One region of the Kitasatospora herbaricolor genome, then DNA from elsewhere that is predicted to be linked to it. Evidence: predicted binding sites of a transcription regulator. Region 1 holds the regulator's gene; the other holds the start of a gene.
What was found. The regulator HrcA, encoded in region 1, represses chaperone genes, less so after heat shock. The targets are predictions, from matches to a motif close to TTNGCACTCNGNNNNNCNGAGTGCNAA.
Positions count from the first base shown of each region.

Region 2: groES (co-chaperone GroES) is a predicted target of HrcA. The motif match lies at 4,899-4,925, and genes of this name have one in related genera.

Region 1 is NZ_JAUSVA010000002.1:3,060,040-3,075,206, reverse strand. It holds gene J2S46_RS13810 (ABC transporter ATP-binding protein) at 1-601, opposite strand, end outside; gene J2S46_RS13805 (AMP-dependent synthetase/ligase) at 878-2,800, shown strand; gene hemW (radical SAM family heme chaperone HemW) at 2,867-4,096, shown strand; gene J2S46_RS13795 (DUF3097 domain-containing protein) at 4,242-5,078, opposite strand; gene J2S46_RS13790 (DUF2785 domain-containing protein) at 5,136-5,597, opposite strand; gene J2S46_RS13785 (hypothetical protein) at 5,616-5,930, opposite strand; gene pspAB (PspA-associated protein PspAB) at 5,984-6,568, opposite strand; gene htpX (zinc metalloprotease HtpX) at 6,633-7,553, opposite strand; gene hrcA (heat-inducible transcriptional repressor HrcA) at 7,807-8,898, shown strand; gene dnaJ (molecular chaperone DnaJ) at 8,972-10,111, shown strand; gene J2S46_RS13760 (16S rRNA (uracil(1498)-N(3))-methyltransferase) at 10,370-11,119, shown strand; gene J2S46_RS13755 (S41 family peptidase) at 11,327-14,581, shown strand; gene J2S46_RS13750 (RDD family protein) at 14,683-15,167, shown strand, end outside.
Region 2 is NZ_JAUSVA010000002.1:3,796,707-3,811,873, reverse strand. It holds gene tsaB (tRNA (adenosine(37)-N6)-threonylcarbamoyltransferase complex dimerization subunit type 1 TsaB) at 1-529, shown strand, start outside; gene rimI (ribosomal protein S18-alanine N-acetyltransferase) at 580-1,065, shown strand; gene tsaD (tRNA (adenosine(37)-N6)-threonylcarbamoyltransferase complex transferase subunit TsaD) at 1,058-2,194, shown strand; gene J2S46_RS16895 (hypothetical protein) at 2,191-2,451, shown strand; gene J2S46_RS16890 (polysaccharide deacetylase family protein) at 2,531-3,427, shown strand; gene J2S46_RS16885 (class I SAM-dependent methyltransferase) at 3,469-4,644, opposite strand; gene groES (co-chaperone GroES) at 5,068-5,373, shown strand; gene groL (chaperonin GroEL) at 5,490-7,121, shown strand; gene J2S46_RS16870 (LysR family transcriptional regulator) at 7,250-8,251, shown strand; gene J2S46_RS16865 (WhiB family transcriptional regulator) at 8,830-9,156, opposite strand; gene J2S46_RS16860 (response regulator transcription factor) at 9,710-10,321, shown strand; gene shbA (RNA polymerase sigma factor ShbA) at 10,875-11,432, shown strand; gene guaB (IMP dehydrogenase) at 11,818-13,332, shown strand; gene J2S46_RS16845 (GuaB3 family IMP dehydrogenase-related protein) at 13,500-14,627, shown strand; gene J2S46_RS16840 (hypothetical protein) at 14,684-15,167, opposite strand, start outside.

The sequences.
Region 1 (15,167 bases):
TCTGCTCGCGCAGCACCCGGTTGACGGTGTCGATCTTCTTCTGCATGCTGCGGAACTGCGGCCGCAGCCGGCGCACCAGCAGGACGACCACGGTGCCGAGCAGCGGCACCACGACCAGCAGCAGCGCGGACAGCGGGACGTCCTGGTTGAGGGCCATCAGCACGCCGCCGAAGCACATGATCGGCGCGGCGACCATCAGGTTGAAGCCCATCAGGACCAGCATCTGGACCTGCTGGACGTCGTTGGTTGTGCGGGTGATCAGGGAGGGCGCGCCGAACTGCCCCAGCTCGCGGGCCGAGAAGCTCTGCACCCGGTCGAAGACCGAGGCGCGGATGTCGCGGCCGACCGCCATCGCGGTGCGCGCGCCGTAGTACACCGCGCCGATCGAGCAGGCCGCCTGGACCAGGGTGACGGCGATCATCACCGCACCGATCTGCAGGATGTAGCCGGTGTCGCCCTTCACCACGCCGTCGTCGATGATGTCGGCGTTCAGGGTCGGCAGGTAGAGCGCTGCGATGGTGGAGACCAGCTGGAGCAGCACCAGCAGGGAGATCGGTCGGGAGTAGGGCGTCAAATGGGCCCTGAGCAGTCTGATCAGCACTGGCAACACTCTCATGCTCGACAGTGGGATTCGCATCCCGATTTTGGGTCCTCGGGGGACTCGTACAACGGCATTGCCTCGGTCCGACCCTGAGACTAGTGGCGCGCATTGCACTTGCGGCGCGCCGGTGTGCCAGCTGGAGTCACCCTCTTACGGAACGGCTGGTTTCCCCCTAGGCTGCTGCCATCCCCTTGTTACTTGTCGGTTAACAAGACGGCCCGGCGGCCGCCCCCACGGTCACCGTTCACCCTCGGCCACCCGCCCCCGGAGGTCTCGTTGAGTTCCGCGCAGTCCCTGATCGGCTCCGGCAGTGTCGACATCGTCGCCGGGCGCCCCGCCTCCGTCGCACACCTCTTCCTCGACCGGGTGGCGGCGACACCCAACGGTGAGGCCTACCGCTACCCCGTGCCGGTGGACGAGCACGCCGCGGACGGCGCCCCCGGCGCCGAGCAGTGGCGCTCGCTCACCTGGGCGCAGACCGCCGCCCGGGTGAAGGCCGTGGCCGCCGGGCTGATGTCGCTCGGCATCGAGGCCGAGGACCGGGTCGCGCTCTCCTCGTCCACCCGGGTCGAGTGGATCATCGCCGACCTCGGGAACATGTGCGCCGGCGCGGCCACCACCACCGTCTACCCGAGCACCAACGCCGACGAGACGGCGTTCATCCTGTCGAACTCCGGCTCGAAGGCCCTGTTCGCCGAGAACGCGGCCCAGCTGGACAAGGCCGTCAGCCAGCGGGAGCACCTGCCGGAGCTGAGGACCGTCATCCTGTTCGACGCCCCCGCCGAGATCCCCGAGCCGGCCGGCCTGACCGTGCTCACCTTCGCGGAGCTGGAGCGGCTGGGCAACGAGTACCTGGCGGAGCACGCCGACGCCGTCGACAAGGCCGTGGCGGCCATCGACAAGGAGCAGCTGGCCACCCTCATCTACACCTCCGGCACCACCGGCCGCCCCAAGGGCGTGCGCCTGGTGCACGACTGCTGGGCGTACGAGGGCCGGGCCCAGGAGGCCAGCGGGCTGCTGCGGGCCGAGGACATCCAGTTCATGTGGCTGCCGCTGTCGCACGTCTTCGGCAAGACCCTGATCTCCGGGCAGATCGCCACCGGGCACGTGATGGCCCTGGACGGCCGGGTCGACCGGATCATCCACAACCTGCCGGTCATCCGCCCGACCCTGATGGCCTCGGCGCCGCGGATCTTCGAGAAGGTCTACAACGGCATCGCCGGCAAGGCCCGGGCCGAGGGCGGCGCCAAGTACAAGATCTTCCAGTGGGCGGCCAAGGTCGCCCGTGAGCACGCCCGGATCTCCCAGGCCACCCGGATCGCGACCGGCCGGGAGTCGGTGCCGTTCGCGCTGGGCCTGCAGCACGCGCTGGCCGACAAGCTCGTCTACGCCAAGATCCGCGCGGCCTTCGGCGGCCGGATGCGCGGCTCGGTCTCCGGCAGCGCCGCGCTGGCGCCCGAGATCGGCTACTTCTTCGCCGGGGCCGGCGTCCCGATCCTGGAGGGCTACGGCCTCACCGAGACGAGCGCCGGGTCCTGCGTGAACCGCGCGGAGGACTTCCGGATCGGCACCGTCGGCCTGCCGCTGCCGGGCACCGAGGTCCGGATCGCCGAGGACGGCGAGATCCTGCTGCGCGGCCCGGGCGTCATGCGCGGCTACCACAACCTGCCGGAGAAGACCGCGGAGGTGCTGGAGCCGGACGGCTGGTTCCACACCGAGGACATCGGCGAGCTGACCGAGGACGGCTTCCTGCGGATCACCGACCGCAAGAAGGACCTGTTCAAGACCTCCGGCGGCAAGTACGTCGCGCCCAGCGAGGTGGAGGGCAAGTTCAAGGCGATCTGCCCGTTCGTCAGCAACATCCTGGTGATCGGCAACGGCCGCAACTACTGCACGGCGCTGATCGCCCTGGACGAAGCGGTGATCATGCCGTGGGCCGCCGAGCACGAGCTGGCCGGCCGGTCCTACGCCGAGGTGGTCTCCTCGCCGCAGGTGCGCGAGCTGATCGAGGGCTTCGTGCAGCGGCTGAACACCGACCTCCAGCGCTGGCAGACGGTGAAGAAGTTCACCCTGCTCCCGCGCGACCTGGACATCGAGCACGGCGAGCTGACCCCGAGCCTCAAGATCAAGCGCCCGGTGGTCGAGAAGACCTACGCCGACGCGGTCACCCAGATGTACGCGGGGGCCGTCGAGGCCTGACCGGCCCGTCCGCGGCTCCTCCGTCGTCCCGTACGGCACACCCGTGCCGTACGGGACAATGGACCAATGCCTTCCGCACTCCCCGACGGCGAACCCGTGCCGTCCGACGGTTCCCTGCCCGCCCACGCCCTCGACGGGCTGGGAGAGCGGCCCTTCGGGTTCTACGTCCACGTGCCGTACTGCGCCACCCGCTGCGGCTACTGCGACTTCAACACCTACACCGCCACCGAGCTGCGCTCCTCGGGCACGGTCGCCTCGCAGGAGACCTACGCCGACAACCTGGTGGCGGAGATCCGGCTCGCCCGGACGGTGCTCGGCGACGCCGACATCCCGGTGCGGACGGTCTTCCTCGGCGGCGGCACCCCCACCCTGCTGCCCGCCCGTGACCTGGTGCGGATGCTCGCGGCGATCCGCGAGGAGTTCGGCCTGGCGCCCGGCGCCGAGGTCACCACCGAGGCCAACCCGGAGTCGGTCGACCCCGCCTACCTCGCCGAGCTGCGCGAGGGCGGCTTCAACCGGATCTCCTTCGGCATGCAGAGCGCCCGCCCGCACGTCCTGGAGCTGCTCGACCGCCACCACACCCCGGGCCGGCCCGAGGCCTGCGTGGCCGAGGCCCGGGAGGCCGGCTTCGAGCACGTCAACCTGGACCTGATCTACGGCACCCCCGGCGAGTCGGACGACGACTGGCGGGCCTCGCTGGACGCCGCCGTCGGCGCCGGCCCCGACCACGTCTCCGCGTACTCGCTGATCGTCGAGGACGGCACCAAGCTGGCCGCCCGGGTCAAGCGCGGCGAGCTGCCGATGATCGACGACGACGTGCACGCCGACCGCTACCTGATCGCCGACGAGGCGCTCGGCAAGGCCGGGTTCGGCTGGTACGAGGTCTCCAACTGGGCCACCTCCGAGGCCGCCCGCTGCCGCCACAACGAGCTCTACTGGACCGGCGCCGACTGGTGGGGCGCCGGCCCCGGCGCGCACAGCCACGTCGGCGGCGTCCGCTGGTGGAACGCCAAGCACCCCGCCGCGTACGCCCAGGCGCTGGCCGAGGGCCGCACGCCCGGCCAGGGCCGCGAGGTGCTCCCGGCGGCGGACCGCCGGGTCGAGCGGATCCTGCTGGAGCTGCGGCTGGTCGAGGGCTGCCCGCTCTCCCTGCTGGCCCCGGCCGGCCTGGAGGCCGCCCACCGGGCGCTCGACGACGGCCTGCTCGACCCCGCCGCCTTCGAGGCCGGCCGCGCCGTGCTGACCCTGCGGGGGCGGCTGCTGGCGGACGGCGTCGTGCGTGACCTCGTGGACTGAGTCCCGTCGGCGTGGGAGCAGCCGTCGCCCGGGGCCTGCCCGATCACCGCTCCGAGCGGACCAGCAGGTTCGGCGACCCCGTTCGCCGGCCGTGCTCGGGGTGACGCCCGACACGGTGGAGTACCGGACCCACGCCCGAGGGCGCTCAGTCCTCCGTGAGCGTCACGAAGTCGATCAGTTCCTCGACCCGGCCCAGCAGGGCCGGGTCGAGGTCCCGGTAGGAGTTCACCGAGGCGAGGATCCGCTTCCAGGCGGCGGGGGTGTCCACCGGCCAGCCGAGCCGGCGGCAGACGCCCTCCTTCCAGGACTCCCCGCGCGGCACCTGCGGCCAGCCGGGGATGCCGACGCTGGCGGGCTTCACGGCCTCCCAGACGTCGATGTACGGGTGGCCGACGACGAGCACCGAGGAGCCGGTGACCTGGCCGGCGATCCGGTGCTCCTTGGTGCCCGGCAGCAGGTGGTCGACCAGCACGCCCAGGCGCCGGCCCGGGCCGGGGGAGAACTCGGCCACGATCGCGGGCAGGTCGTCGATGCCCTCCAGGTACTCCACCACCACGCCCTCGATCCGCAGGTCGTCGCCCCAGACCCGTTCGACCAGCTCGGCGTCGTGCCGGCCCTCCACGTAGATCCGCGACTCGCGGGCGACCCGGGCCCGGGCCCCGGGCACGGCCACCGAGCCGGAGGCCGTCCGGCCCGGCCCTTTCGCCGGCGCGGGTGCCGCGCCGGCCGGCCGGACCAGGGTGACCACCCGGCCCTCCAGCAGGAAGCCGCGCGCGCCCATCGGGAACACCCGGTGCTTGCCGAAGCGGTCCTCCAGGGTGACCGTCAGCCCCTCCGCCGTCTTCTCGCACCGCACCACCGCCCCGCAGAAGCCGGTGGCCGCCTCCTCCACCACGAGGCCCCGCTCGGCGGGCACCTCCGGGGCGGGCTGCTGCCGCTTCCACGGCGGGGTCAGGTCCGGGCCGTAACTCCTGCTGCGCATCCTCGGACTATACGAAACCCTCCGTCACCCCACCGCCGGGCACGCGCACCCGGCGCCTCACCCGAGGAACGGCGCGACCACCGACAGCACCTCGGCGAGCCGCGCGAGCAGCGCCGTACGGTGCGTCAGCGGTACGGCTTCGCCGACGCCTTGGGGGCCGGGTCGCACACCGCGGTCGGCCAGCAGATAGAGCATCCGCAGGGTGCGCATGGTGTTGGAGGCGTACGCGGGGACGGGGCCGGGCGTGCCGGCCGCGAAGTCGGCGGCGACGGCGTCCAGCCAGCCGAGCGACTCCTCCCAGGTCAGTTCGGGACGGGTCAGGACGAGGGCCGGCGCCCGGGCGAGCCGGTCGTCCTCCTGCGCGTCCCACACGTGGGTGGCGGGGGCCAACAGGCGGGCCGCGCCGAGGTCGAGCAGCGGCGCCGGTGCGACCTGCGGGCAGCGTCCGAGGGCTCCCAGCAGGTCGGCGCCGTGGGCCACCGCGTGCAGCCGGCCGAGCTGCGGGTGGTGGCCGCGCAGGTCCGTCTCGGCGGGGTATCAGTCGGCGAACGCCGTGACCCGGCCGGCCCGGTGGTCGCCGTTCCTGACGAGCGCGGCGAGGACCGGCGCGGCGAAGCTTCGGGTCTGGATCTCTGGGTCGGACAGTCGCGCCGCCATCGTGTCGCCCAGGTCGCGTCGCAGCTCCCGGTCGAGCCCGGGGATCCAGCGGGCCAGCAGGGTGTACGCCTGGTCGTCGCGGAGCACCGGGTCGGGCGAGCGCAGCGCCTCGGTGAGTTCGGCGACCAGTCCGGCCGGGGAGCGGTCGGCGGGCCGGGCCGAACCGTGGTCGATGATCTGCTGCCAGTCGGTCATGACCGGCAACGGTAGGGCCCGGACGGCGCCCGTACCAGGGATTCCGGGCCGGCTCAGAGCCCCGGCGCGCCCCAGACCGGGAACCAGCGGGAGAGGTCGGACTCGACCCGCAGGTCGTTGCCGAGCATCGCCTTGATCTGGAGTTCCAGCGGGCTGTTGCGCTTCTCGCCGCCGCCGGGCACGGGCGCGAAGGGGAAGAAGGTGCCGCGCTTGTACAGGTAGACCAGGGCCAGCGACTGCCCGGCGTCGTTGCGGAAGCCCACCAGGGAGCAGAGCAGTTGCGGGCCGAAGCCGTTCGCCTCCAGCTCGCTGTTGACCGCGTGCAGGTCGTTGACCAGCTCCGGCAGCTCCTCGGGGGTGTGCCGGGCCAGCAGCCAGGAGTAGCCGTAGCCGTCCTGGCTCGCCTCCACCGGGACGCCGCCGCGGCCGGTGTCGGCGTCCAGCAGTTCGCGCACCTGCCGCTCCACCTCGCCGAAGGCGCCGCCCTCGACGGCCGCGAAGCAGACCGAGCCGAGCCCGGTGGGCCGGAACCCGGCGGCGGCCTCCAGGGTCAGCGCCGCCGACGGCACGCCGAAGAGCTGGTCGAGGTCGGGCCGGACGGGCTTGCTGCGGCCGAACAGGGTGTCCAGGAATCCCATCGGGCTCCTCCACGGTCGATCGGGCGAGGGATCGGGCCTTACGGGATCCGCTGTTCCCGGGCGGTCAGCGGTTGAGGTCGGTCGAGATCCGCGCGAGCTGCTCCAGCCGCTTCTCCAGCGACGGGTGGGTGGACAGCAGCTGGCCGGCCGCCTCCCGGGCGCTGAGCGCGGGGGCGAAGTAGAAGGCGTTGTACGGCTGCGCCTGGCGCAGGTCCCTGGTGGGGATCGCGGCGATCTGGCCGGTCACCTTGGTCAGGGCGGAGGCCAGCGCGCTGGGGCGCCCGGTCAGCTGGGCGGCGGCCCGGTCGGCGGCCAGCTCGCGGTAGCGGGACAGCAGCCGGGTCAGCAGGAAGCTGATCACGTACACCACCATCGAGACCAGCGGGATGATCAGCATCGCGATGGCGGCGTTCTGGTCGTTGCTGTTGCGGTTGCCGCCCATCAGCCCGCTGTACATGGCCATCCGGGTCATCGCGCCGGCCAGCACGCCGAGGAACCCCGCGACGGTCATGACGGCGACGTCCCGGTGGGCGACGTGCGAGAGCTCGTGGGCGAGGACGCCCTCCAGCTCCTCCGGCTCCAGCCGGCGCAGCAGGCCGGTGGTGACGCAGACCACGGACTTCTCGGGTTTGCGGCCGGTGGCGAAGGCGTTCGGCATGTCGTTCCGGGAGACCGCCACCCTGGGCTTGGGCATGTCGGCGAGTGCGCAGAGCCGGTCAATGGTTCCGTGCAGCTGGGGGTACTGCTCGGGGGTGACCTCGTGGGCGCCCATCGCCCGTTCGGTGATCTTGTCGCTGAACCAGAACTGGGCGACGAACAGCCCGCCCGAGATCAGCACGATGATCGGCCAGGCCCCGCGCAGCAGCACGATGAGCACACCGGTGAAGCCCACGTACAGGAGGCCGATCACGAACATCGTGGCGACCATCCGGCCGGTCAGTCCACGGTCGGGCGCGAAACGGGTGTGCTGCCCTGAGGTCGACATCGCTGCTCCTCGCATTCGCCGGTTGACTTCGATGCTGCCACCTGGCGGGGCGGGCGGCATCACCCCGCGCGGGGCGGTGCGTGCAGGATCACCACCGACGGGCCGTTCCTGCCGTCGGGCCCGGGCCTTACACTGGCAGGTACGGTTCTGGCACTCGACTGTCCTGAGTGCCAGGCGGCCCACAGCGGGTGATCCACCGGGTGACCCAGACCGAGTCATAACGGACAACGTGCGAAGACGGAGGTGCGTGCCCATGGCCAACGACCGCAGGGCGGACGACCGCAAGTCCGACACCAGGCACCTCGACGGCAGGCAGCTCGACGTGCGTCCGCTGGACGACCGCAAGCTCGCGGTGCTGCGCGCGATCGTCCAGGACTACGTCGGCACCGAGGAGCCGGTGGGCTCCAAGGCCCTGGTCGAGCGGCACAGTCTCGGGGTCTCCCCGGCGACCGTGCGCAACGACATGGCGGCCCTGGAGGAGGACGGCTACATCCAGCAGCCGCACACCAGCGCCGGCCGCATCCCCACCGACAAGGGCTACCGGCTCTTCGTCGACCGCCTCGCCGAGGTGAAGCCGATGACCGCGCCCGAGCGGCGCGCGATCCGGCACTTCCTGGACGGCGCGGTCGACCTGGACGACGTGGTCGCCCGGACGGTGCGGCTGCTCGCGCAGCTGACCCGGCAGGTCGCCGTCGTGCAGTACCCCTCGCTCTCCCGCTCGACCGTGCGGCACATCGAGCTGGTCGCCCTCGCGCCGGCCAAGGTGATGCTCGTCCTGATCACCAACACCGGCCGGGTCGAGCAGCGGATGGTCGACTGTCCCGGCACGGTCGGCGAGACCGTCCTGGCGGACCTGCGGGCCCGGATCAACGCCCGCGCCGTCGGGCAGCGGCTGCCGGACGTCCCCGAGCTCCTGGAAGGCCTGCCGGCCGCCTTCGAGGCGACCGACCGCCCGACCGTCACCACCGTGCTGGCGACCCTCTTCGAGGCGCTCGCCGAGCAGAACGAGGAGCGGATCATGCTGGCCGGCACGGCCAACCTGACCCGCTTCGGGCACGACTTCCCGCTCACCATCCAGCCGGTGCTGGAGGCGCTGGAGGAGCAGGTCGTCCTGCTCCGCCTGCTGGGTGAGACCGGCGACGCCGGGATGATGGTCCGGATCGGCCGGGAGAACGCGTACGAAGGGCTCAATTCCACCTCGGTCGTCTCGGTCGGTTACGGTTCGGGCGACGAGAGTGTGGCGAAGCTGGGCGTGATCGGTCCGACCCGGATGGACTACCCGGGCACAATGGGGGCGGTGCGAGCGGTGGCACGGTACGTGGGTCAGATCCTGGCCGAGTCGTAGAACAGCGCCGTTGGACCTCCAACGGTGACAACCAGTCGCAGCACTTCTAGAGGCGGAACAAGCGGAGCATTTGGTGGCCACGGACTACTACGCGGTACTCGGCGTCCGACGGGATGCGGGGCAGGACGAGATCAAGAAGGCGTTCCGGCGCCTTGCCCGTGAACTGCACCCGGACGTCAACCCGGACCCGAAGACGCAGGAGCGGTTCAAGGAGATCAACGCCGCCTACGAGGTGCTCTCCGACCCGGCCAAGCGCCAGGTCTACGACCTCGGCGGCGACCCCCTCTCCCCGAACGGCGGCGGCGCGGGCGGATTCGGCGCGGGCGCGGCCGGATTCGGCTTCTCCGACATCATGGACGCGTTCTTCGGCGCCGCCTCCGGCCAGCGCGGGCCCCGCTCGCGGACCCGGCGCGGCCAGGACGCGATGATCCGGCTGGAGATCACCCTGGAGGAGGCCGCCTTCGGCACCACCAAGGAACTCCAGGTCGACACCGCCGTGACCTGCACCACCTGCTCCGGCGAGGGGGCGGCCCCCGGCACCTCCGCGCAGACCTGTGACATGTGCCGCGGCAAGGGCGAGGTCTCCCAGGTCACCCGGTCCTTCCTGGGCCAGGTCATGACCTCCCGCCCCTGCCCGCAGTGCCAGGGCTTCGGCACCGTCGTGCCCACCCCCTGCCCCGAGTGCGCGGGCGACGGACGGGTCCGCGCCCGCCGCACGCTCACCGTCAAGATCCCGGCCGGGGTCGACAACGGCACCCGGATCCAGCTGGCCGGCGAGGGCGAGGTCGGCCCCGGCGGCGGCCCGGCCGGCGACCTGTACGTCGAGATCGCCGAGACCGCCCACCCGACCTTCCAGCGGCGCGGGGACGACCTGCACTGCACGGTCACCATCCCGATGACGGCGGCCTCGCTCGGCACCCAGGTGCCGCTGCAGACCCTGGACGGGCTGGAGGAGGTCGACATCCGGCCCGGCACCCAGTCCGGCCAGTCGATCCCGCTGCACGGGCGGGGCATCACCCATCTCCGCGGCGGCGGCCGGGGCGACTTGATAGTGCATGTCGAGGTGCAGACGCCCACCAAGCTCGACCCCGAGCAGGAGGAGCTGCTGCGCCGGCTGGCTCTGCTGCGCGGCGAGGAGCGCCCCTCGGGCACCTTCGCCCCCGGGCAGCAGGGGCTGTTCTCGCGGCTGAAGGACGCCTTCAACGGCCGCTGAGCCGCCGAGCCCCGGGCGCAAGCGCGGCAGCGGCCCGTGACCCCGTACGACGGGGGCGCGGGCCGCTGTCACCCCCGCGCGGGCCCGTCGGAGCGCGCCGCGGGACGCCTCGCGCGCGGGGGCGGCGACGTGCGCTCCCCGGCGTACGCGTCAGCGCCCCCGTAGGCCCGCGCGCCCGAGCAGCCCCCGCGGCCCCGACCCGCACACCTGAGCACCAGCACCAGCACCAGCACCGCCAGCCCCCGGAGGCAGACCCCGATGACCGCACCCGTGTTCGTCACCGACTCCGCGCGGCTCGAAGGCGCCGCCGCCGGCACGCTGGTCCGCCTGGACGGCCCCGAGGGCCGGCACGCCGCCGCCGTGAAGCGACTGGAGCCCGGCGAGGCGGTCACCCTCGCGGACGGGCTCGGCCTGGGCGTGGACGGCACCGTCGCGGCCGTGCACGGCAAGGACGCGATCGACGTCACGGTCCTCGCGGTGCGCCGCGAGCCCGGTCCGTCCCCGCGGATCGTCGTCGTGCAGGCCCTGCCCAAGGGCGACCGGGGCGAACTCGCGGTCGAGACCATGACCGAGGTCGGCGTCGACGTGGTGATCCCGTGGCCGGCCTCCCGGTGCATCACCCAGTGGAAGGGCGACCGCGGGGCGAAGGCGCTCGCCAAGTGGCGGGCCACCGCGCGGGAGGCGGGCAAGCAGTCCCGCCGGTTGCGGTTCCCCGAGGTCCGCGACCCGATGACGACCCGCCAGCTGGCGCCGCTGCTGGCCGGGGCCGCGTTCGCCGCCGTGCTGCACGAGGACGGCGCCCAGCCGCTCGCCGCCGCCGCGCTGCCGCCCGCCGGTGACCTGGTGCTGATCGTCGGCCCCGAGGGCGGGGTCTCCCCGGAGGAGCTGGCGGCCTTCGCCGAGGCCGGCGCGGGGCCGTACCGGCTGGGCCCGTCCGTGCTGCGCACCTCGACGGCCGGGGTGGCGGCCGGCGCCCTGCTGCTCGGGCGGACCGGGCGCTGGTCCTGACCGGGCACCGAGCCTGACCGGGCACCGGGTGCCGCACCGTCTGCCGTCTGCCGCCGGTCCGCCCGGCGACCGGCCGGGTGCGAACGGCCGCCCCACGGCCGGGCCCGCGGCCGGCCCGTCCCGGGCCCCGCGGCGGGGGGCGCCCACCCGGGTTCGCTGTCGAAGAAAACGCTTCGCACTGTGCGTGCACATGCATAAAGTGACGCCGTGACCGAACCCCACAGCACCCTCGCGGGCGCGTACCTGCGCCACCCCCACCTGCACGGTGACCTGATCACCTTCGTCGCCGAGAACGACATCTGGCTGGCCCCGCTCGACGGCGGCCGGGCCTGGCGGCTGACCGCCGATCAGGTCCCGGTCTCGCACCCCAGATTCTCCCCGGACGGCCGGCACATCGCCTGGGCGTCCACCCGCGACGGCGCGCCCGAGATCCACCTGGCGCCGGTCGAGGGCGGCCCGGCCCGCCGGCTGACGTACTGGGGCAGCGGCCAGACCAGGATGCGCGGCTGGACGGCGGACGGCCGCCCGATCGCCACCACCACGGCCGGCCAGGCGACCCTGCGGCGCAGCTGGGCGTTCGCCGTCCCGCTGGACGGCGGCGAGCCCGCCCGGCTGCCGTACGGTCCGGTCGGCGGCCTGGCGCAGGAGCCCGGGGCCACGGGGGAGTCCCCGGCCGGGGGCGGGGGGCGGGTGCTGCTGCTGTCCGCCTGGAGCCGCGAGCCAGCGCACTGGAAGCGCTACCGCGGCGGCACGGTCGGCAAGCTGTGGATCGGCACCGAGGAGTTCACCCGGGTGCACGCCGGGCTGGGCGGCAACATCGAGTCCCCGCTCTGGGTCGGCGGCCGGATCGCCTTCCTCTCCGACCACGAGGGCGTCGGCCGGCTGTACTCCAGCCTCCCGGACGGCAGCGACCTGCGCGTCCACACCACCGCGGACGACGGCTTCTACGCCCGCAACGCCAGCACCGACGGCGCCCGGGTGGTCTGGCACAGCGCGGGCGACCTCTGGATCCTGGACGACCTGGACGGCGCCGAGCCGCGCCGGCTCGACATCCGGCTGGCCGGCCCCGCGACCGGCCGCCGGCCGCGCCCGGTCGGCGCCGCGCACTGGCTGTCGGGCGTCGCCCCGGACCGCACCGGCCGGGCCAGCGCCGTGGTGGTGCGCGGCAGCGTGCACTGGCTGACGCACCGTGAGGGACCGGCCCGGGTGCTGGACGAGACGCCGGGCGTCCGCGCCAGGCTGGCCCGGGTGGTCCCGGGCGAGGACGGCGCCCAGGGCGTGGTCTGGGTGACCGACGCGGAGGGCGACGACGCCGTCGAGTACGCCCCGGCGGTGCTCGGCGCGGAGCGGCGCCGACTGGCCGCCGGGCAACTCGGCCGGGTGCTCGGCCTGGTCGTCTCGCCGGACGGCAAGCAGCTGGCGGTGGCCTCCCACGACGGCCGGGTGCTGCTGGTGACCCTCGCCGACGGCACCGTGCACGAGCTGGCCCGGAGCACCGACGGCGAGGTCAACGGGCTGGTCTTCAGCCCCGACTCGGCCTGGCTGGCCTGGTCGCAGCCCGCGCTCGGACCGTGGTCGCTGCGCCAGATCGTGCTCGCCAACCTGGCCACCCGCTCGGTCGGCGAGGCCACCCCGCAGCGGTTCGTCGACACCTCGCCGGCCTTCACCGCGGACGGCAAGCACCTCGCGTTCCTGTCGGTGCGCAACTTCGACCCGGTGTACGACGCGCACGTCTTCGACCTGTCGTTCCCCAACGGCTGCCGCCCGTACCTGATCACGCTGGCCGCCGACACGCCGTCCCCGTTCGGCCCGCAGCGCGCCGGCCGTCCGTTCGGCGGCGAGGACGACGAGGCCAAGGGCAAGAAGGCGGACGCCGAGGACGGCTCCGACACGACTCCCGTCACCCGGGTCGACCTGGACGGCATCGCGGACCGGATCATCCCCTTCCCGGTCGAGGGCGGCCGGTTCGGCAGCCTGCGCGCGGTCAAGGACGGCGTGCTCTGGACCAGGCTGCCGCTGGTCGGCGAACTGGGCGACGAGGCGGCCTCGCTGGAGGACGAGCGGCCGCGCCCGGTGCTGGAGCGCTTCGACTTCAAGAAGCTGCGCGCCGAGGAGCTGGTCACCGGGCTGGACTCGTTCTCCGTGACCGGGGACGGCAGCCGGCTGGCGGTGCTGGACGAGGGGCAGCTGCGGATCGTCCCGGCCGACCACAAGGCCGCGGGGGAGGACGACGAGACCGACGTGGACCTCTCCCGGCTGCGGGTCACCGTCGACCCGGCGGCCGAGTGGCGGCAGATGTTCGACGAGAACGGCCGCATCATGCGTGACAACTTCTGGCGCGCGGACATGGGCGGTTTCGACTGGGCCGGTGCGCTGGCCCGGTACCGGCCGCTGGTGGAGCGGCTCGGCTCGCACGACGACCTGGTCGACCTGCTCTGGGAGGTCCAGGGCGAGCTGGGCACCTCGCACGCCTACGTGACCCCGCACGGCACCGGCACCGAGGCCGCCCGCCGGCAGGGCCTGCTCGGCGCGGACCTGGTCAAGGACGGCGAGGTCTGGCGGATCGAGCGGATCCTGCCCGGCGAGTCCTCCGACCCGCGGGCCCGCTCGCCGCTGGCCGCGCCCGGCGCCGCCGTGCGCCCGGGTGACGCCGTGCTGGCCGTCAACGGCCGCCCGGTGGACCCGGTCACCGGCCCGGCGCCGCTGCTGGCGGGCACGGCCGGCCAGCCGGTCGAGCTGACCGTGGCGGGCAAGGACGGCACCGACCAGCGGCACCCGGTGGTGGTGCCGCTGGCGGACGAGGAGGCGCTGCGCTACCACGACTGGGTGGCCGGGCGCCGGGCCGCCGTCCGGGAGCTGTCCGGCGGCCGGCTGGGCTACCTGCACGTCCCGGACATGGTCAGTGCCGGCTGGGCTCAGCTGCACCGCGACCTGCGGGTCGAGATGGCCAAGGAGGGCGTGGTGGTGGACCTGCGGGAGAACCGCGGCGGCCACACCTCGCAGCTGGTGATCGAGAAGCTCAACCGGAAGATCATCGGCTGGGACCGCGCGCGGGACGTCGCGGGCGCCGACCCGTACCCGGGCGACGCCCCCCGCGGGCCGGTGGTGGCGCTGGCCAACGAGTTCTCCGGCTCGGACGGCGACATCGTCAACGCCGCGATCCAGGCGCTCAAGATCGGCCCGGTGGTCGGCACCCGCACCTGGGGCGGGGTGATCGGCATCGACAGCAAGTACAGCCTGGTCGACGGCACCGGGGTGACCCAGCCCAAGTACGCCTTCTGGCTGGAGGGTTACGGCTGGGGCGTGGAGAACCACGGGGTCGACCCGGACGTCGAGGTGCCGATCGCCCCGCACCAGTACGCGGCCGGCGAGGACCCGCAGCTCGCCGAGGGCGTCCGGCTGGCCCTGGCCGCCCTGGCGGAGAACCCGGCGAAGACGCCGCCGCCGGTGCCGGGGCTGTAGCCGGGCCGGTGGTCCGCCGGGCGGGAGCAGGCCTCCCGCCCGGCGGTGGCCGGTTAGGATGCGTGGCTGATCCATGATCACCGCGCAACGGGGGCAGCGAGATGGCACAGGCACACCCGCAGGGTTCGTACGGCCAGGATCCGTACCGGCAGCCGCCGGCCGGCCCGTACGGGCAGCCGGCGCAGCCGTACGCCCAGCAGCCGTACCCGGCGCAGCCGTACGCCCAGTACCCCCAGCCCCCCTACCCCCAGCCCCCCTACCCCCAGGCCCGGTACCCCCAACCCGGTCACGGCCCGCAGCTCCCGCCGGCGCCGGCGGAGGCGGGGGACGGCCGCCGGATGCTGGCCGCCCTGCTCGACGGGGTCTTCGCCCTGGTGGCCGGGTTCGCGGCGGCCAAGAACTCCTCGCAGCACGGCGGTTCGGCGGGCGCCTACTTCGGGCTGCTGCTCGCGGTGGCGGTGGGCTTCTCCTTCGTCAACCACGTGGTCCTCGCCCGGCTGCTCGGCTTCAGCCTGGGCAAGGGAGCGCTGGCCGTGCGGGTGATCCGGTACAAGGACGTCAGCCGGCCCGGCACCTGGCGGCTGAC
Region 2 (15,167 bases), 740 kb from region 1:
CGTCGACCAGGTGCTGCGGGAGGCCGGCGTCGACAAGCACCGGCTGACCGGCGTCGTGGTGGGCGTCGGGCCCGGCCCGTACACCGGCCTGCGGGTCGGCCTGGTCACCGCCGCCGCGCTCGGCCACGCGCTCGGCCTGCCCGTGCACGGCGTCTGCACCCTCGACGCGATCGCCCACCAGGCTCGCGCCGAGGGCCTCGCCGGGCCGTTCACCGTCGCCACCGACGCGCGCCGCAAGGAGGTCTACTGGGCCTCGTACGACGCCGACGGCGCCCGGACCGCCGGCCCGGCGGTGGACCGCCCGGCCGAGCTGACGCCCGGCCCGCGCTCGGTCGGCGCCGGCGCGCTGCTCTACCCGGACGGTTTCCCGGGCGCGACCGGCCCCGAGCACGTGTCGGCCGGCGCGCTGGCCGCCTTCGCCGCCGCCGAGCTGGCCGCCGGGCGGGAGCTGCTGCCCTGCGTCCCGCTGTACCTGCGGCGCCCCGACGCGCAGGTCCCCGCCGGGTACAAGGCGGTGCTCCCGGCGTGACCCCCGGCCCGAACGGCGCCGCCGGCCCCGGCGGGACCACCCTGCGACCCATGCGCTGGTGGGACATCGCCCCGGTGATGGAACTGGAACTGCGGCTCTTCCCCGAGGACGCCTGGTCCACCGGCATGTACTGGTCCGAGCTGGCCGAGACCCACCCCGGCGGTACCCGCCACTACACCGTCGCCACCACCCCCGACGGCGCCGTGGCCGGCTACGCCGGCCTGATGGTGGTGGCCGGCGAGGGCGACGTGCAGACCATCGCCGTCGACGAGCCGCTGCAGGGCGCCGGCCTCGGCGCCGTGCTGCTCGCCGACCTGATCCGGGAGTCCGCCCGGCGCGGCTGCACCGAACTGCTGCTGGAGGTGCGGGTGGACAACCCGCGCGCCCAGCGCCTGTACGAGCGTTTCGGGTTCGAGCCGGTCGGCATCCGGCGCGGCTACTACCAGCCCGCCGACGTGGACGCGCTGGTGATGCGCCTCGACCACCCGAGCACCGATCCGAAGACCGACGTGATGAAGGACCCCCGCCATGGCTGACGAACCGCTCGTCCTCGGCATCGAGACCTCCTGCGACGAGACCGGCGTAGGCATCGTCCGCGGTACCACCCTGCTCGCCGACGCCGTCGCCTCCAGCGTCAACGACCACGCCCGCTTCGGCGGCGTGGTGCCCGAGATCGCCAGCCGCGCGCACCTGGAGGCGATGGTCCCGACCATCCAGCGGGCGCTGGACACGGCCGGCGTCAAGGCCTCCGACCTGGACGGCATCGCCGTCACCGCCGGGCCCGGCCTGGCGGGCGCCCTGCTGGTCGGGGTCAGTGCCGCGAAGGCCTACGCCTGGGCGCTGGACAAGCCGCTGTACGGGGTCAACCACCTCGCCTCGCACATCTGCGTGGACCAGCTGGAGCACGGCCGGCTGCCCTCGCCCACGATGGCCCTGCTGGTCTCCGGCGGGCACTCCTCGCTGCTGCTCAGCGAGGACATCACCAGCGACGTCCGCCCGCTCGGCGCGACCATCGACGACGCGGCCGGCGAGGCCTTCGACAAGGTCGCGCGGGTGCTCGGCCTCGGGTTCCCCGGCGGCCCGGTGGTCGACCGGATGGCCCGCGAGGGCGACCCGAAGGCGATCGCCTTCCCGCGCGGGCTGAGCGGCGCGAAGGACCCGGCGTACGACTTCTCCTTCTCCGGCCTGAAGACCGCCGTGGCCCGCTGGGTCGAGGCGAAGCGCCGGGCCGGCGAGGACGTCCCGGTCGCGGACGTCGCGGCCTCCTTCCAGGAGGCGGTCACCGACGTGCTGACCCGCAAGGCCGTCAAGGCCTGCAAGGACAGCGGCGTGGACCACCTGATGATCGGCGGCGGCGTGGCCGCCAACTCGCGGCTGCGCGAGATGGCCCAGCAGCGCTGCGACAAGGCCGGCATCCGGCTGCGGGTGCCGCGTCCGGGCCTGTGCACCGACAACGGCGCGATGGTCGCCGCGCTCGGGTCCGAGATGGTCTGGCGGGGCCGTACGCCGTCCTCCGCCGACCTCTCCGCGGACTCCTCGCTGCCGGTCACCGAGGTGCACGTGCCCGCGGCCGGACCGGCCGGCGGCGGGCAGGGCGGGCAGCAGGCCGACCTGCACGGCGACGTCCACGGCCAGGCCTACCGGGCGCTCGGCGGCGGCCGGTGACCGTCGCCGCGATGTGGGAGGCCCGGGCGGCCGACGGCCGGGCCGCCGAGCTGGCCGCCTGGGTGCACGGCACCGCGCTGCCCGCGCTGCGCGGCTCCGCGGGCCCGGTCCGGGCCGAGGTGCTCGCCGCGCCGGGCGGCCGGGTGCTGCTGATCACCTGGTGGGAGGGGGCCCCGGTGGCGGTCGCCGACCCGCCCGCGGACCTGCTCGCCCGGCCGGTCCACCGCTGGGAGTTCACCAGCCAACACGTCGAGTAGCGCCCTGCGGGGGGAACCGGTCGCCGGCCGGTAGCGTGCTTCCTGGGAGTCTGCTGAACGATCTGGGGGGCACGGCGCGGTGGAGCGGTACGGCTGGAACAGGACGAGGACGTACGCGGCGGGGGCGCTGGCGCTGACCGCGCTGGTGGCCGGCTGCGGGAGCGCCGCCCCCGAGGTGCCGAGCGGCCCGCCGGCCACCGGAGCGGGCTCGCCGGCCGCCTCCCGGCCGCCGGCGCCGACCCGTGGCGACCCGGCCTCGCCGGCCGCCGACGCGGCCGTCGCGGTCTGGGCGAAGTGGAACCTGAAGCCACTGCCGCCCGCCCCGGCGCCGCCCGCGGACAAGCCGCTGAAGCTCACCGCCACCGGCGCGGTGCCGGTCTTCAGCGAAGTCCCGACCTCCGACAAGGTCGTCTTCGTCACCCTCGACGACGGCGCCGAGAAGGACCCGAAGTTCGTCGAGATGCTCACCGACCTCAAGGTGCCGGTCTCGATGTTCCTGACCCGCGACATCGTCAAGAACGACTACGGCTATTTCAAGCCGTTGAAGGCCCTCGGCAACCACATCCACAACCACACCACCGACCATCCGGCGATGAGCACCAAGCCGGCCGAGGTCCAGAAGTCCGAGGTGTGCGACGCGCAGGCCGCGCTCACCCAGCAGTACGGCGTGGCCCCGATGCTGTTCCGCCCGCCGTACGGCGACGGCGCCCACACCCCCGCGCTCAACACGGCGGTCCAGCAGTGCGGGCCCAGGGCGATCGTGCTCTGGCGGGAGTCGATGCAGATCCACGACATGCAGTACCAGGCGGCCGACAAGAAGCTGAAGCCCGGCGACATCATCCTCGCCCACTTCCGGGGCCCCAAGGACCTCAAGGGCGAGACGATGACCCAGATGTTCGGCGAGCTGCTCGCCCGGATCCAGGAGCAGGGCTTCGCGGTGGCCCGCCTGGAGGACTACATCAAGCCACCGGCGTAGCCGGCGGGCCGGCCGGGCGGGGCGGGCCCGTGCCGCCCTTGCTACCCGCCGGCGGCCGGCCGGCCGATCATCATCAGGTGCCCGTCGCCGACCCGGGACAGGATGACGGTCGCGGTCGCCGGCCCCTGGGGCTTCAGCTTCTGCCGCAGCTCCTCCGGGGTCATGGAGAGGCCGCGCTTCTTGATCACCACGGTGCCGACGCCGCGTTCGCGCAGCAGCGCCCTGAGCTTCTTCACGTTGAACGGCAGGACGTCGGTGAGCTCGTAGGCGTGCGCGTACGGGGTGGCCACCAGCTGGTCCGAGGTCAGGTAGGCGATCATCGGGTCGATCAGCCGGCCGTCCACCTGCCCGGCCACCTCGGCGACCAGGTGGGCCCGGATCACCGCGCCGTCCGGCTCGTAGAGGTAGCGCCCGACCGGCCCGGCCGGCGGGTCCGGCAGGGTGCCGCCGGCCAGCGTGCGGTCGTGCGGCAGCAGGGTCGCCCGGTGCGGCTGCCCTGCCCCGGTGCCGAACCAGAGCACCGCCTCCTTGACGTCGCCGTGGTCGGAGACCCACTCGGCCTCGGCGTCCTCGGGGACCAGCTCGTGCGGGATGCCCGGGGCGATCTTCAGCGCGCCGAAGGGCGTCCGCCGGGCCGCCTCGATCGCCCAGGACAGCGGCGGCGAGTACGCCTCGGGGTCGAAGACCCTGCCCTTGGTGGTGCGCCGCGCGGGGTCGGTGAACACCGCGTCGAAGCCCGTCACGTCCACCTCGGTGACGTCCGCGCAGCGCACCTCGATCAGCTCGGCCAGGCCCAGCGCCGCCGCGTTCGCCCGGGCCGCCGCGCAGGCGGCCGGGTCGCGGTCGACCGCGAGGACGAAGATCCCCTGCCGGGCCAGCGCCACGGCGTCCCCGCCGATCCCGCAGCACAGGTCGGCCAGCCGCCGCACGCCCAGCGCGGCGAAGCGCTTCGCCCGCCACTCGGCCACGCTGCGCCGGGTGGACTGCTCGACGCCGTTCGGCGTGAAGTACATCAGGTCCGCGTCGTCGCCGAACTTGGCCCGCGCCCGTTGCCGCAGCCGGGCCTGGCCCAGCGCGGCGGAGACCAGCTCCGCCGGGTGGTCGCGGCGCAGCCGGGTGGCCAGCGTCAGCTCGTCGCCGGGCGCGTAGCAACGCAGCTCGGCGAGCAGCGACTGCCCCTCGGGGGTCAGCAGGGCCTGCAGGTTCTCGGTCTCCACCCGCCCATTCTCGCCGCTCGGGGCGGGGTGGCGGGAGCTCGGGGCGGCGACGGGGGCGGCGGTCGGAGGGAAGGGCGGCGGGGTGTTGGACACCGGCGGCTCGACCGGCGCCCGACCCCGCCGGGCCGGTGCGGTGACGCGGGTGGGTGCGGAGCGGGGGTCCGGGGACGCGCTGCAGGCCCTCGCCGGACCGGCGGTCCGCACCCGGCCGATCCGTACGGGCTTGCGACTCCGAGAATCTTCCGGCCGCGCCGTTGGCACTCTGGTTGACTGAGTGCTAACCGCGGCCTATGGTCAGTCCTGGCACTCCCCACCGGGTGAGTGCTAACACGGTGAAGCGTGTCTGACCCCCGCGACGGCAGGCACGCAGGCACCACAACTACCTGTTAGACAACCCCGTAATCTCCGAAGGGGAGCTCGGACGTGACCACCAGCAGCAAGGTTGCCATCAAGCCGCTCGAGGACCGCATCGTGGTCCAGCCGCTCGACGCCGAGACCACCACGGCCTCCGGCCTGGTTATCCCGGACACCGCCAAGGAGAAGCCCCAGGAGGGCGTCGTCCTGGCCGTCGGCCCGGGTCGCTTCGAGGACGGCCAGCGTCTTCCGCTCGACCTCGCCGTGGGCGACATCGTCCTGTACTCGAAGTACGGCGGCACCGAGGTGAAGTACAAGGGCGAGGAGTACCTCGTCCTCTCGGCCCGCGACGTCCTCGCGGTCATCGAGAAGTAAGACCTCACGGGCCCGCGGGCCCGTATCCGCCCGCCCCGGATCCGTGTCTTCACCGACAGGGGCCCGGGGCGCGGCTGTTGGCTCACGCATTCAGTAACCCTGAGGGAAACGGGAACATGCCGAAGATTCTGCAGTTCGACGAGGACGCCCGCCGCTCGCTGGAGCGCGGCGTGAACAAGCTGGCCGACACGGTCAAGGTGACCATCGGTCCCAAGGGCCGCAACGTCGTCATCGACAAGAAGTTCGGCGCCCCGACCATCACCAACGACGGTGTCACCATCGCCCGCGAGGTCGAGCTCGACGACCCGTACGAGAACCTCGGCGCCCAGCTCGTCAAGGAGGTGGCCACCAAGACCAACGACGTCGCGGGTGACGGCACCACCACCGCCACCGTGCTGGCCCAGGCCCTGGTCAACGAGGGTCTGCGCAACGTCGCCGCGGGCGCCGGCCCGGCCGCCCTGAAGAAGGGCATCGACAAGGCCGTCGCGGCCGTCTCGGAGCACCTCCTCTCCATCGCCCGCGAGGTCGACGGCAAGGACGACATCGCCGCCGTCGCCGGTCTCTCGGCGCAGGACTCGCAGGTCGGCGAGCTCATCGCCGAGGCGATCGACAAGGTCGGCAAGGACGGTGTCATCACCGTCGAGGAGTCGAACACCTTCGGCGTGGAGCTCGACTTCACCGAGGGCATGCAGTTCGACAAGGGCTACCTGTCGCCGTACTTCGTCACCGACGCGGAGCGTCAGGAAGCGGTCCTGGAGGACCCCTACATCCTGATCAACCAGGGCAAGATCTCCTCCATCCAGGAGCTGCTCCCGCTGCTGGAGAAGATCCTGCAGGGCGGCGCCTCCAAGCCGCTGCTGATCATCGCCGAGGACGTCGACGGCGAGGCGCTGTCCACCCTCGTGGTGAACAAGATCCGTGGCACCTTCAACGCGGTGGCCGTCAAGGCCCCGGGCTTCGGTGACCGCCGCAAGGCCATCCTGGGCGACCTGGCCACCCTGACCGGTGCCACCGTCATCTCCGAGGAGGTCGGCCTCAAGCTCGACCAGGCCGGCCTGGAGGTGCTGGGCACCGCCCGTCGCGTCACCATCACCAAGGACGACACCACGGTCGTCGACGGTGCCGGTGACTCCGAGGCCGTCGCCGGCCGCGTCGCCCAGATCAAGGCCGAGATCGCCAACACCGACTCGGACTGGGACCGCGAGAAGCTGCAGGAGCGCCTGGCCAAGCTGGCCGGCGGCGTCTGCGTGATCAAGGTCGGCGCCGCCACCGAGGTGGAGCTCAAGGAGCGCAAGCACCGCCTGGAGGACGCCATCTCGGCGACCCGTGCCGCGGTCGAGGAGGGCATCGTCGCCGGCGGTGGCGCCTCCCTCGTGCACGCGCAGAAGGTGCTCGACGGCAGCCTGGGCCTGACCGGCGACGAGGCGACCGGTGTCGCCGTCGTCCGCAAGGCGCTCGCCGAGCCGCTGCGCTGGATCGCCCAGAACGCCGGCCTTGAGGGCTACGTCATCACCCACAAGGTCGCCGAGCTGGAGGCGGGCTTCGGCTACAACGCCGCCACCGGCGAGTACGGCGACCTGCTGAAGGCCGGCGTCATCGACCCGGTCAAGGTCACCCGCTCCGCGCTGGAGAACGCCGCCTCGATCGCCTCGCTGCTGCTCACCACCGAGACCCTCGTGGTGGAGAAGCCGGCCGAGGAGGAGGCCGGCGCCGGTCACTCGCACGGCGGCCACGGCCACTCGCACTGACACCTCACGGTGACCGGAGGCCCGGCCGCGCCCTCAGGGCGCGGCCGGGCCTCCGGCGTGCTGTTCCAATGTTCAACCACATATCACAAGAATTTTGCGAGCAACAAAGAATGCCTTATAACTGAGGCATGATCGAGGCCCGCCACCTGCGCGTCCTGCGTGCCGTCGCCCGCACCGGCTCCTTCTCCGCCGCCGCCCGCGAGCTGGGCTGCACCCAGCCCGCCATCAGCCAGCAGATGAAGGCCCTGGAGAAGTCCGTGGACACCCCGCTGGTGGTCCGGGCCGGCCGGGGCATGCAGCTCAGCGAGGCCGGCCGGGTGCTGCTCAAGCACGCCAACGGGATCCTGGCCGGGCTGTCGGCCGCCGAGGAGGAGGTCGCCGCCATCGCCGGCCTGCGGGCCGGGCGGGTGCGACTGGTGTCCTTCCCGACCGCCAGCTCCACGCTGGTGCCGCCCGCCGTCGCCCGGCTGCGCGCCAGCCACCCCGGGGTCCGGGTGTCGCTGGTCGAGGCGGAGCCGACCGAGTCGCTGGCGATGCTGCGCGGCGGCGAGTGCGAGGTCGCGCTGGCCTTCCGCTACCCCGACTCGCAGGGCGGCCTGGCCGTCCCCTCCCCGCACAGCACCCCGCGCGAGGCGCGCGCCGAGGCGACCCTGGAGGCGGCGGCCGCGGCGGCCGCCAACGACTGGTCCGACCTGGTGGTCCGGCCGCTGCTGGACGATCCGCTGGTCGGCCTGCTGCCGGCCGGCCACCCGCTGGCCGGCCGGTCCGGCGGCGCGCCGGTGGACCTGGCGGAACTCGCCGGGGAGCAGTGGATCGCCGGCTGCCCGCAGTGCCGGGGCCACCTGGTGGAGCTCTGCGCGGGCGCGGGCTTCGAGCCGAGGATCGACTTCGCCACCGACGACTACCCGGCGGTGGTCGGCCTGGTCGCGGCCGGCCTCGGGGTGGCGGTGCTGCCGGGGCTCGCGCTGGACTCGGTGCGCCAGGAGGGCGTGTCGGCCGTCCAGGTGCGGGCCGCCTCGGGTGAACCGGCGCTGCGCCAGGTGGTGGCGCTGACCCTGCCTGACCTCGCCGAGGTGCCGGCGGTGGCCCTGATGCTCGACCGGCTGGCGGGCACCGCGGCCGGCCGCTGACCCCGGCCGCCGACCCTGGCTGCCGGGCCGGCCGGCGGGCGGCGGTGCTCCGGGCGGGCCGCGCCCGGGCGAGGTACGTCCGGCGGGTGCGCCCGTCGGGGCGGTGCGGGCCGGCGGCAGGGGTGGCCCGGCCGGCTGAGCAGGTGGGCGCCGTGGGCAAGCGGCGGGGAGGGGCGGGTGCGGCGGCGACGGGGGCCGGGGACGATCCGTCAGGCCGGCTGCCTGGGCGGCTGCGAGGCGGTCCTGGACCGCGGTCGTCCGGCGGGCGCTCGCGGCCGGGGCCGGTGGGCCGGGAGGTCTCCGGCAAGGTCTCCGGCAGGTCCGCGCCGGTTCTCCGGGGCGCCTGTCCGCCGATGGCGCTTCGCTTCGTCGCTCGGCGGTGCGGCTCCGTCCTGCGGTGCGGCTCCGTCCTGCGGCTCGGCCGTCCCGCGCGGAGGGTGTCGCGCGGCCGGGTCCGGTGGTGGCCGGCCCGGGTGCTCCGGTGCGCCGTGGCTACCGGCCGGCGGCACGGTGGGTGCCGGTCCGGGCGCCATGGAAACCGTGAAGAAACGTTTCTTCACGGCCGGTGTGTCGTTCTTCTAGCGTCGTACTCCCGAGGGCATGGTCAGCGGGACCTCGACCAGGCGGTTGCGCGAACGGCCCATCATCTCCTCGCGTTCGTCCTCGGTCAGGCCGCCCCACACGCCGTACGGCTCACGGACCGCCAGGGCGTGGGCCGCGCACTCGGTGCGTACCGGGCAGCGCATGCAGACCTCCTTGGCGCTGGCCTCGCGCGAACTGCGCGCGGCGCCGCGCTCGCCCTCCGGGTGGAAGAAGAGCGAACTGTCCACGCCTCGGCAGGCGGCGGAGAGCTGCCAGTCCCAAAGGTCCGCGTTGGGGCCGGGGAGGCGGGAAAAATCTGCCATGGCTCATTCCCTTCAAGGGCTCGTCGGCCCCGCGCCGGCCCGGGGATCGCTCGGCTCGGCTCGGCGGGGCTTCGGTGCGCTGGTGTGGACACCTGGAAATATGACTTAAGGCAACCTCATGGACAAGTCACCCACAGAGTGGCACAACAGTCAATGACCGTACAAAAGCTATAAAAACGGGCAAAGTGGGCATGTGGTTTGGCGGGCAGGGACGTGGCAATCGAGTGGCCGGTACGGGCGAGCGGGCCCGTACCGGCGTGCGCGTCGCGCGCCGACCGCGCACCAGCTGCAGAAAAGTGCGGCGCGCGCCCCGCGATGCGGCTGATCCGTAATGGGTTGGCCACGTACAGTGGTGGAGATGGCCCTGAAGGCCGTAACTCATTCGAGTGACGGTCGTTGGATGTGCGGAGGCGGTTAGCGGGCGCCGGACGTCGGGAACGATCGCGGGGAGAACCGGCGATCAGCACGAGGTCTGACGCCAATCGGCCGTGTCGGAGAGATTCGTACCAGCCAGGAGGCTCAACGTGACGCGGATCAGCAACGGAGGACGGTCATGACTTCCGTTCTCGTTTGCGACGATTCCCCGCTCGCCCGCGAGGCGCTTCGCCGCGCGGTCGCGACCGTACCCGGTGTCGACCGGGTCACCACCGCGACGAACGGTGAGGAGGTCCTCCGCCGCTGGGTGGCCGACCGCTCCGACCTCGTCCTGATGGACGTCCGGATGCCCGGACTCGGCGGCGTCGAGACGGTGCGGCGACTGCTGTCCGCCGACCCGGGCGCGCGCATCATCATGCTCACCGTCGCCGAGGACCTCGACGGCGTCGCCCTCGCGGTGGCGGCCGGGGCGCGCGGGTACCTGCACAAGGACGCCTCGCGCGCCGAACTGCGGGCCACCGTCACCCAGGCCCTCGCCGACCCGACCTGGCGGCTCGCCCCGCGCCGGCTGCGCAGCCCCGACATGGGTGCGGCGCCGACGCTGACGGCGCGTGAGATCCAGGTACTGGAGGGCATGAGCCACGGCCGCAGCAACGCGGAGATCGGCCGGGAGCTCTTCCTCTCCGAGGACACCGTCAAGACGCACGCCCGGCGGCTGTTCAAGAAGCTCGGCGCCTCGGACCGCGCGCACGCGGTGGCCCTGGGATTCAGGTGGGGTCTGGTCCGCTGACCGGGACCGGCCTGCCGCCCGCGGCACCCTCCTCGCGATTCCCCTCGCGCAGACGTGTGACGTTACGGTCCCGAGGTTGCACCATGGAGGAGTGGAGCACCTCGGGGACCAGCGGACAGGCACTGCGGCGGACGACGCAGCCGCAGGACACTCGGCGGACGGCGCGGCAGGCGGGACAACCGACGGCGGCGGGGCGGGAGGCGGCACGGTGGACGACGGCCCGGGGCTCGGCCCGCCGGTGCCCACCACGCCCGCGGGCGACCGGCCGGTACCGGGCGTGGCGGCGGCAACGCATAACGTTCCGGTGCACAACTCCGGACGCGGTGCCATGTTTTCCGGCCCGACCAGGCACCATGGACCGATGCGCGACGACGTTTCCACCGCTCCCGGCGGGGCGGACCCAGAGGAGGCCGGGCTCTCCGGCCCGGGTCAGGAGTCGCCGTACGCCGACGGCCTGCCGGAATCCGGCGCCGACACCGAGCCGGACGCGGGGCCGGAGACCACCGGGCCCACCGAGCGTCCGCCCGTTCTCGGCGCCGCCGGATCGCCGCTGATGGCCGACCTGGTCGCCGCCGCCGTGCGCGGCGAGGGTCCGGCCATCGACACGCTGCTGGCCTACGTCCACCCGCTGGCGCTGCGCTACTGCCGCGGCCGGCTGGTGCGGCTGCCCGGTGGCGCGCGCCACCACGTGGACGACATCGCCCAGGAGGTCTGCGTCGCGGTGCTCTGCGCGCTGCCGCGCTACCGGGACCAGGGCCGGCCCTTCGAGGCCTTCGTCTACGGGATCGCCGCGCACAAGATCGCCGACCTGCAGCGGGCCGCCATGCGCGGGCCGGGATCGACCGTGATCCCGCCCGACGACCTGCCCGAGCTGCCGGACGACGCCCTCGGCCCGGAGGAGCGCGCGCTGCTCAGCAGCGACGCGGCCTGGGCGAAGGAGCTGCTCTCCAACCTGCCGGCCCGTCAGCGGGAGCTGGTCCTGCTCAGGGTCGCCGCCGGACTGTCGGCGGAGGAGACCGGCGAGGTGCTCGGCATGTCGCCCGGCGCGGTGCGGGTCGCCCAGCACCGGGCGCTGAGCCGGTTGCGGGCCCTGGCGGAGGAGTCCTCCTGACCGCCGCGCCGCGGGCCGCGCGGGCGGGTCGGGCGCGGGCCGCGGAGTGAACGCGGCGTGATCGTACCGGCACGTACGGGCCGTGGAATCACTCACGTGTGACCGGTGTTGTCAAGGGGGCGCGAGTCGGCATTCCCGGTGCCAGTACCATGGGGTATCGGCGCCTGGGCTGGTCGCCAAAGTTTCGTGGGTGCGGACGGGGTTCTCCTGGAGGTTCCTCCAAGGCATCGAGCGTTTCGGCGGCCTGTGCCCGTGCCGGTGAGCGCGCGGGTGGGACGGCGCCGTACCCGGTTGTCCGTCCGCCCGTCGAAGGATCAGTGCGCCCCCACCCTCAGCCGGGCGCATTGCAGTTGAATTCGGCCGGCCACGGAAGGTAACCCCCAAGATGCCCATCAACGACGGCGTCAACGCCGCAGGCGTACCCGAGAAGTTCGCGATGCTCGGACTGACGTACGACGACGTCCTGCTGCTGCCCGGGGCCTCCGAGGTGCTGCCGAACCAGGTGGACACGTCCTCGCGGGTCTCCCGCAACGTGCGGGTCAACATCCCGCTGCTGTCGGCCGCCATGGACAAGGTGACCGAGTCGCGGATGGCGATCGCGATGGCCCGCCAGGGCGGCGTCGGCGTCCTGCACCGCAACCTCTCGATCGAGGACCAGGTCAACCAGGTCGACCTGGTCAAGCGCTCCGAGTCCGGCATGGTGACCGACCCGATCACGGTCGGCCCGGAGACCACGCTCGGCGAGGCGGACGCGCTCTGCGCCAAGTTCCGGATCAGCGGCGTGCCGATCGCCGACGAGTCGGGCCGGCTGCTGGGCATCGTGACCAACCGCGACATGGCCTTCGAGTCGGACCGCAGCCGCAAGGTCCGCGAGATCATGACGCCGATGCCGCTGATCACCGGCAAGGTCGGCATCTCCGGCGAGGACGCGATCGGGCTGCTGCGCCGCCACAAGATCGAGAAGCTCCCGCTGGTCGACGACGAGGGCCGGATCAAGGGCCTGATCACCGTCAAGGACTTCGTCAAGGCCGAGAAGTACCCGAACGCCGCCAAGGACGCCGAGGGCCGGCTGCTGGTCGGCGCCGCCGTCGGCGCCAGCGCCGAGGCCTTCGACCGCGCCCAGGCGCTGGTCGGCGCCGGCGTGGACTTCCTGGTGGTCGACACCTCGCACGGGCACAGCCACAACGCGCTGTCCTGGATCGCCAAGATCAAGGCCGCCGTCGGCGTCGACGTGGTCGGCGGCAACGTCGCCACCCGGGACGGCGCCCAGGCGCTGATCGACGCCGGTGTGGACGGCGTCAAGGTCGGCGTCGGCCCCGGCTCGATCTGCACCACCCGCGTGGTCGCCGGCATCGGCGTCCCGCAGGTCACCGCGATCTACGAGGCCGCCGTGGCGTGTCAGGCGGCCGGCGTCCCGGTGATCGGCGACGGCGGCCTGCAGTACTCCGGCGACATCGGCAAGGCGCTCGCCGCCGGCGCCGACACGGTGATGCTCGGCAGCCTGCTGGCCGGCTGCGAGGAGTCGCCCGGCGAGCTGATGTTCATCAACGGCAAGCAGTTCAAGTCCTACCGCGGCATGGGCTCGCTCGGCGCCATGCAGTCGCGCGGCCAGGGCCGCTCGTACTCCAAGGACCGCTACTTCCAGGCCGAGGTCTCCTCGGACGACAAGCTCGTCCCCGAGGGCATCGAGGGCCAGGTGCCCTACCGCGGCCCGCTCTCCGCGGTGCTGCACCAGCTGGTCGGCGGCCTGCGCCAGACCATGGGCTACGTGGGCGCCGCCACCGTCGCCGAGATGGAGAGCAAGGGCCGGTTCGTCCGGATCACCTCGGCGGGTCTCAAGGAGAGCCACCCGCACGACATCCAGATGACCGTCGAGGCGCCGAACTACACCAGCCGCTGAGCGCACCCCGCGCCGCGGACCCCGCGAGGCCCGCCACCGGCCGGTGGCGGGCCTCGCCCCGTGTCCGCCCGTTGACCGGCTGCGCCGTGGCGGTCCGCGGGTGCGGGATACTGGGGTCGGCCGGGGTGACCCGGCAGGTATGAGCAAAAAAACCGGAAGGGCTCGAAGTGACTGAGATCGAGATCGGGCGAGGCAAGCGCGGACGCCGGGCGTACTCCTTCGACGACATCGCCGTCGTCCCCAGCCGCCGTACGCGGGACCCGAAGGAGGTCTCGATCGCCTGGCAGATCGACGCCTACCGCTTCGAGCTGCCGTTCCTGGCCGCCCCGATGGACAGCGTGGTCTCCCCGCAGCAGGCCATCAACATCGGCCGGCTCGGCGGGCTCGGCGTGCTGAACCTCGAAGGCCTGTGGACCCGCTACGAGGACCCGCAGCCGCTGCTCGACGAGATCGCCGCGATCACCGACCAGGCCGCCGCGACCCGCCGGCTGCAGGAGATCTACGCGGCCCCGATCCAGGCCGACCTGATCGGGCAGCGCATCAAGGAGGTCCGCGAGTCGGGCGTCGTGACGGCCGCCGCGCTGTCGCCGCAGCGCACCGCGGAGTTCTCCAAGGCCGTGGTGGACGCCGGCGTCGACGTCTTCGTGATCCGCGGCACCACCGTCTCCGCCGAGCACGTCTCCGGCGCGGCCGAGCCGCTCAACCTCAAGCAGTTCATCTACGAGCTGGACGTGCCGGTGATCGTCGGCGGCTGCGCCACGTACACCGCCGCGCTGCACCTGATGCGCACCGGCGCGGCCGGCGTGCTGGTCGGCTTCGGCGGCGGCGCCGCGCACACCACCCGCAACGTGCTCGGCATCCAGGTGCCGATGGCCACCGCGGTGGCGGACGTCGCGGCCGCCCGCCGGGACTACATGGACGAGTCCGGCGGCCGGTACGTGCACGTGATCGCCGACGGCGGCGTGGGCTACAGCGGCGACCTCGCCAAGGCCGTGGCCTGCGGCGCGGACGCCGTGATGATCGGCGCGGCGCTGGCCCGGGCCACCGACGCCCCCGGCCGGGGCTTCCACTGGGGCATGGAGGCCGTCCACGAGGAGCTGCCGCGCGGCAAGCGGGTGGACCTCGGCACGGTCGGCACCACCGAGGAGATCCTCACCGGCCCGTCGCACACCCCCGACGGCACCATGAACCTCTTCGGCGCCCTGCGCCGCGCGATGGCCACCACCGGCTACTCGGAGCTCAAGGAGTTCCAGCGGGTCGAGGTCACGGTCAACTCGGCCCCGCAGCAGGGCTGACGACGACATGGGCAGGGCCCCGCCGGATCCGGCGGGGCCCTGCGCGTACCCGGGGGTCAGGCGCTGATCCGCCGGGTGAAGACGAAGCCCTCGAAGAGCGCGATCCCGTAGAACAACGCGTCCATCGGCCCCAGGACGGCCTTCCAGTCCTCCAGGGTGACGCTGAACTCCGGGCCGTACAGCTCGCCCAGGGAGGCGCCGGTGAGTTGGTGCAGGTACAGGCCGACCCCGAAGAACTGGCCGAGCAGCAGTGACAGCGCCGCCAGCAGGGCGCCGGCCACCGGGAGCACCGGGTTGCGGCCGCCCAGCTTGCCCAGCGGCCAGGCGACCGCCGCCGCCAGGCCGATGACCAGCCAGCCGAACTCGCGGTCCAAGGCCTTCATCAGGAACCCGTAGGCCAGCGCGCCGACCACCGCCGCGCCGAGCGCGGCCGCCAGCGCGGCGCCGGCGTTCGGCCGGCGGGGCGCGGCGGCCGGCAGCGGGGCGTACGCGTACGGTGCGGGCGCGCCGGGCATGCCGGGCGCCACGTAGCCGGCCGGG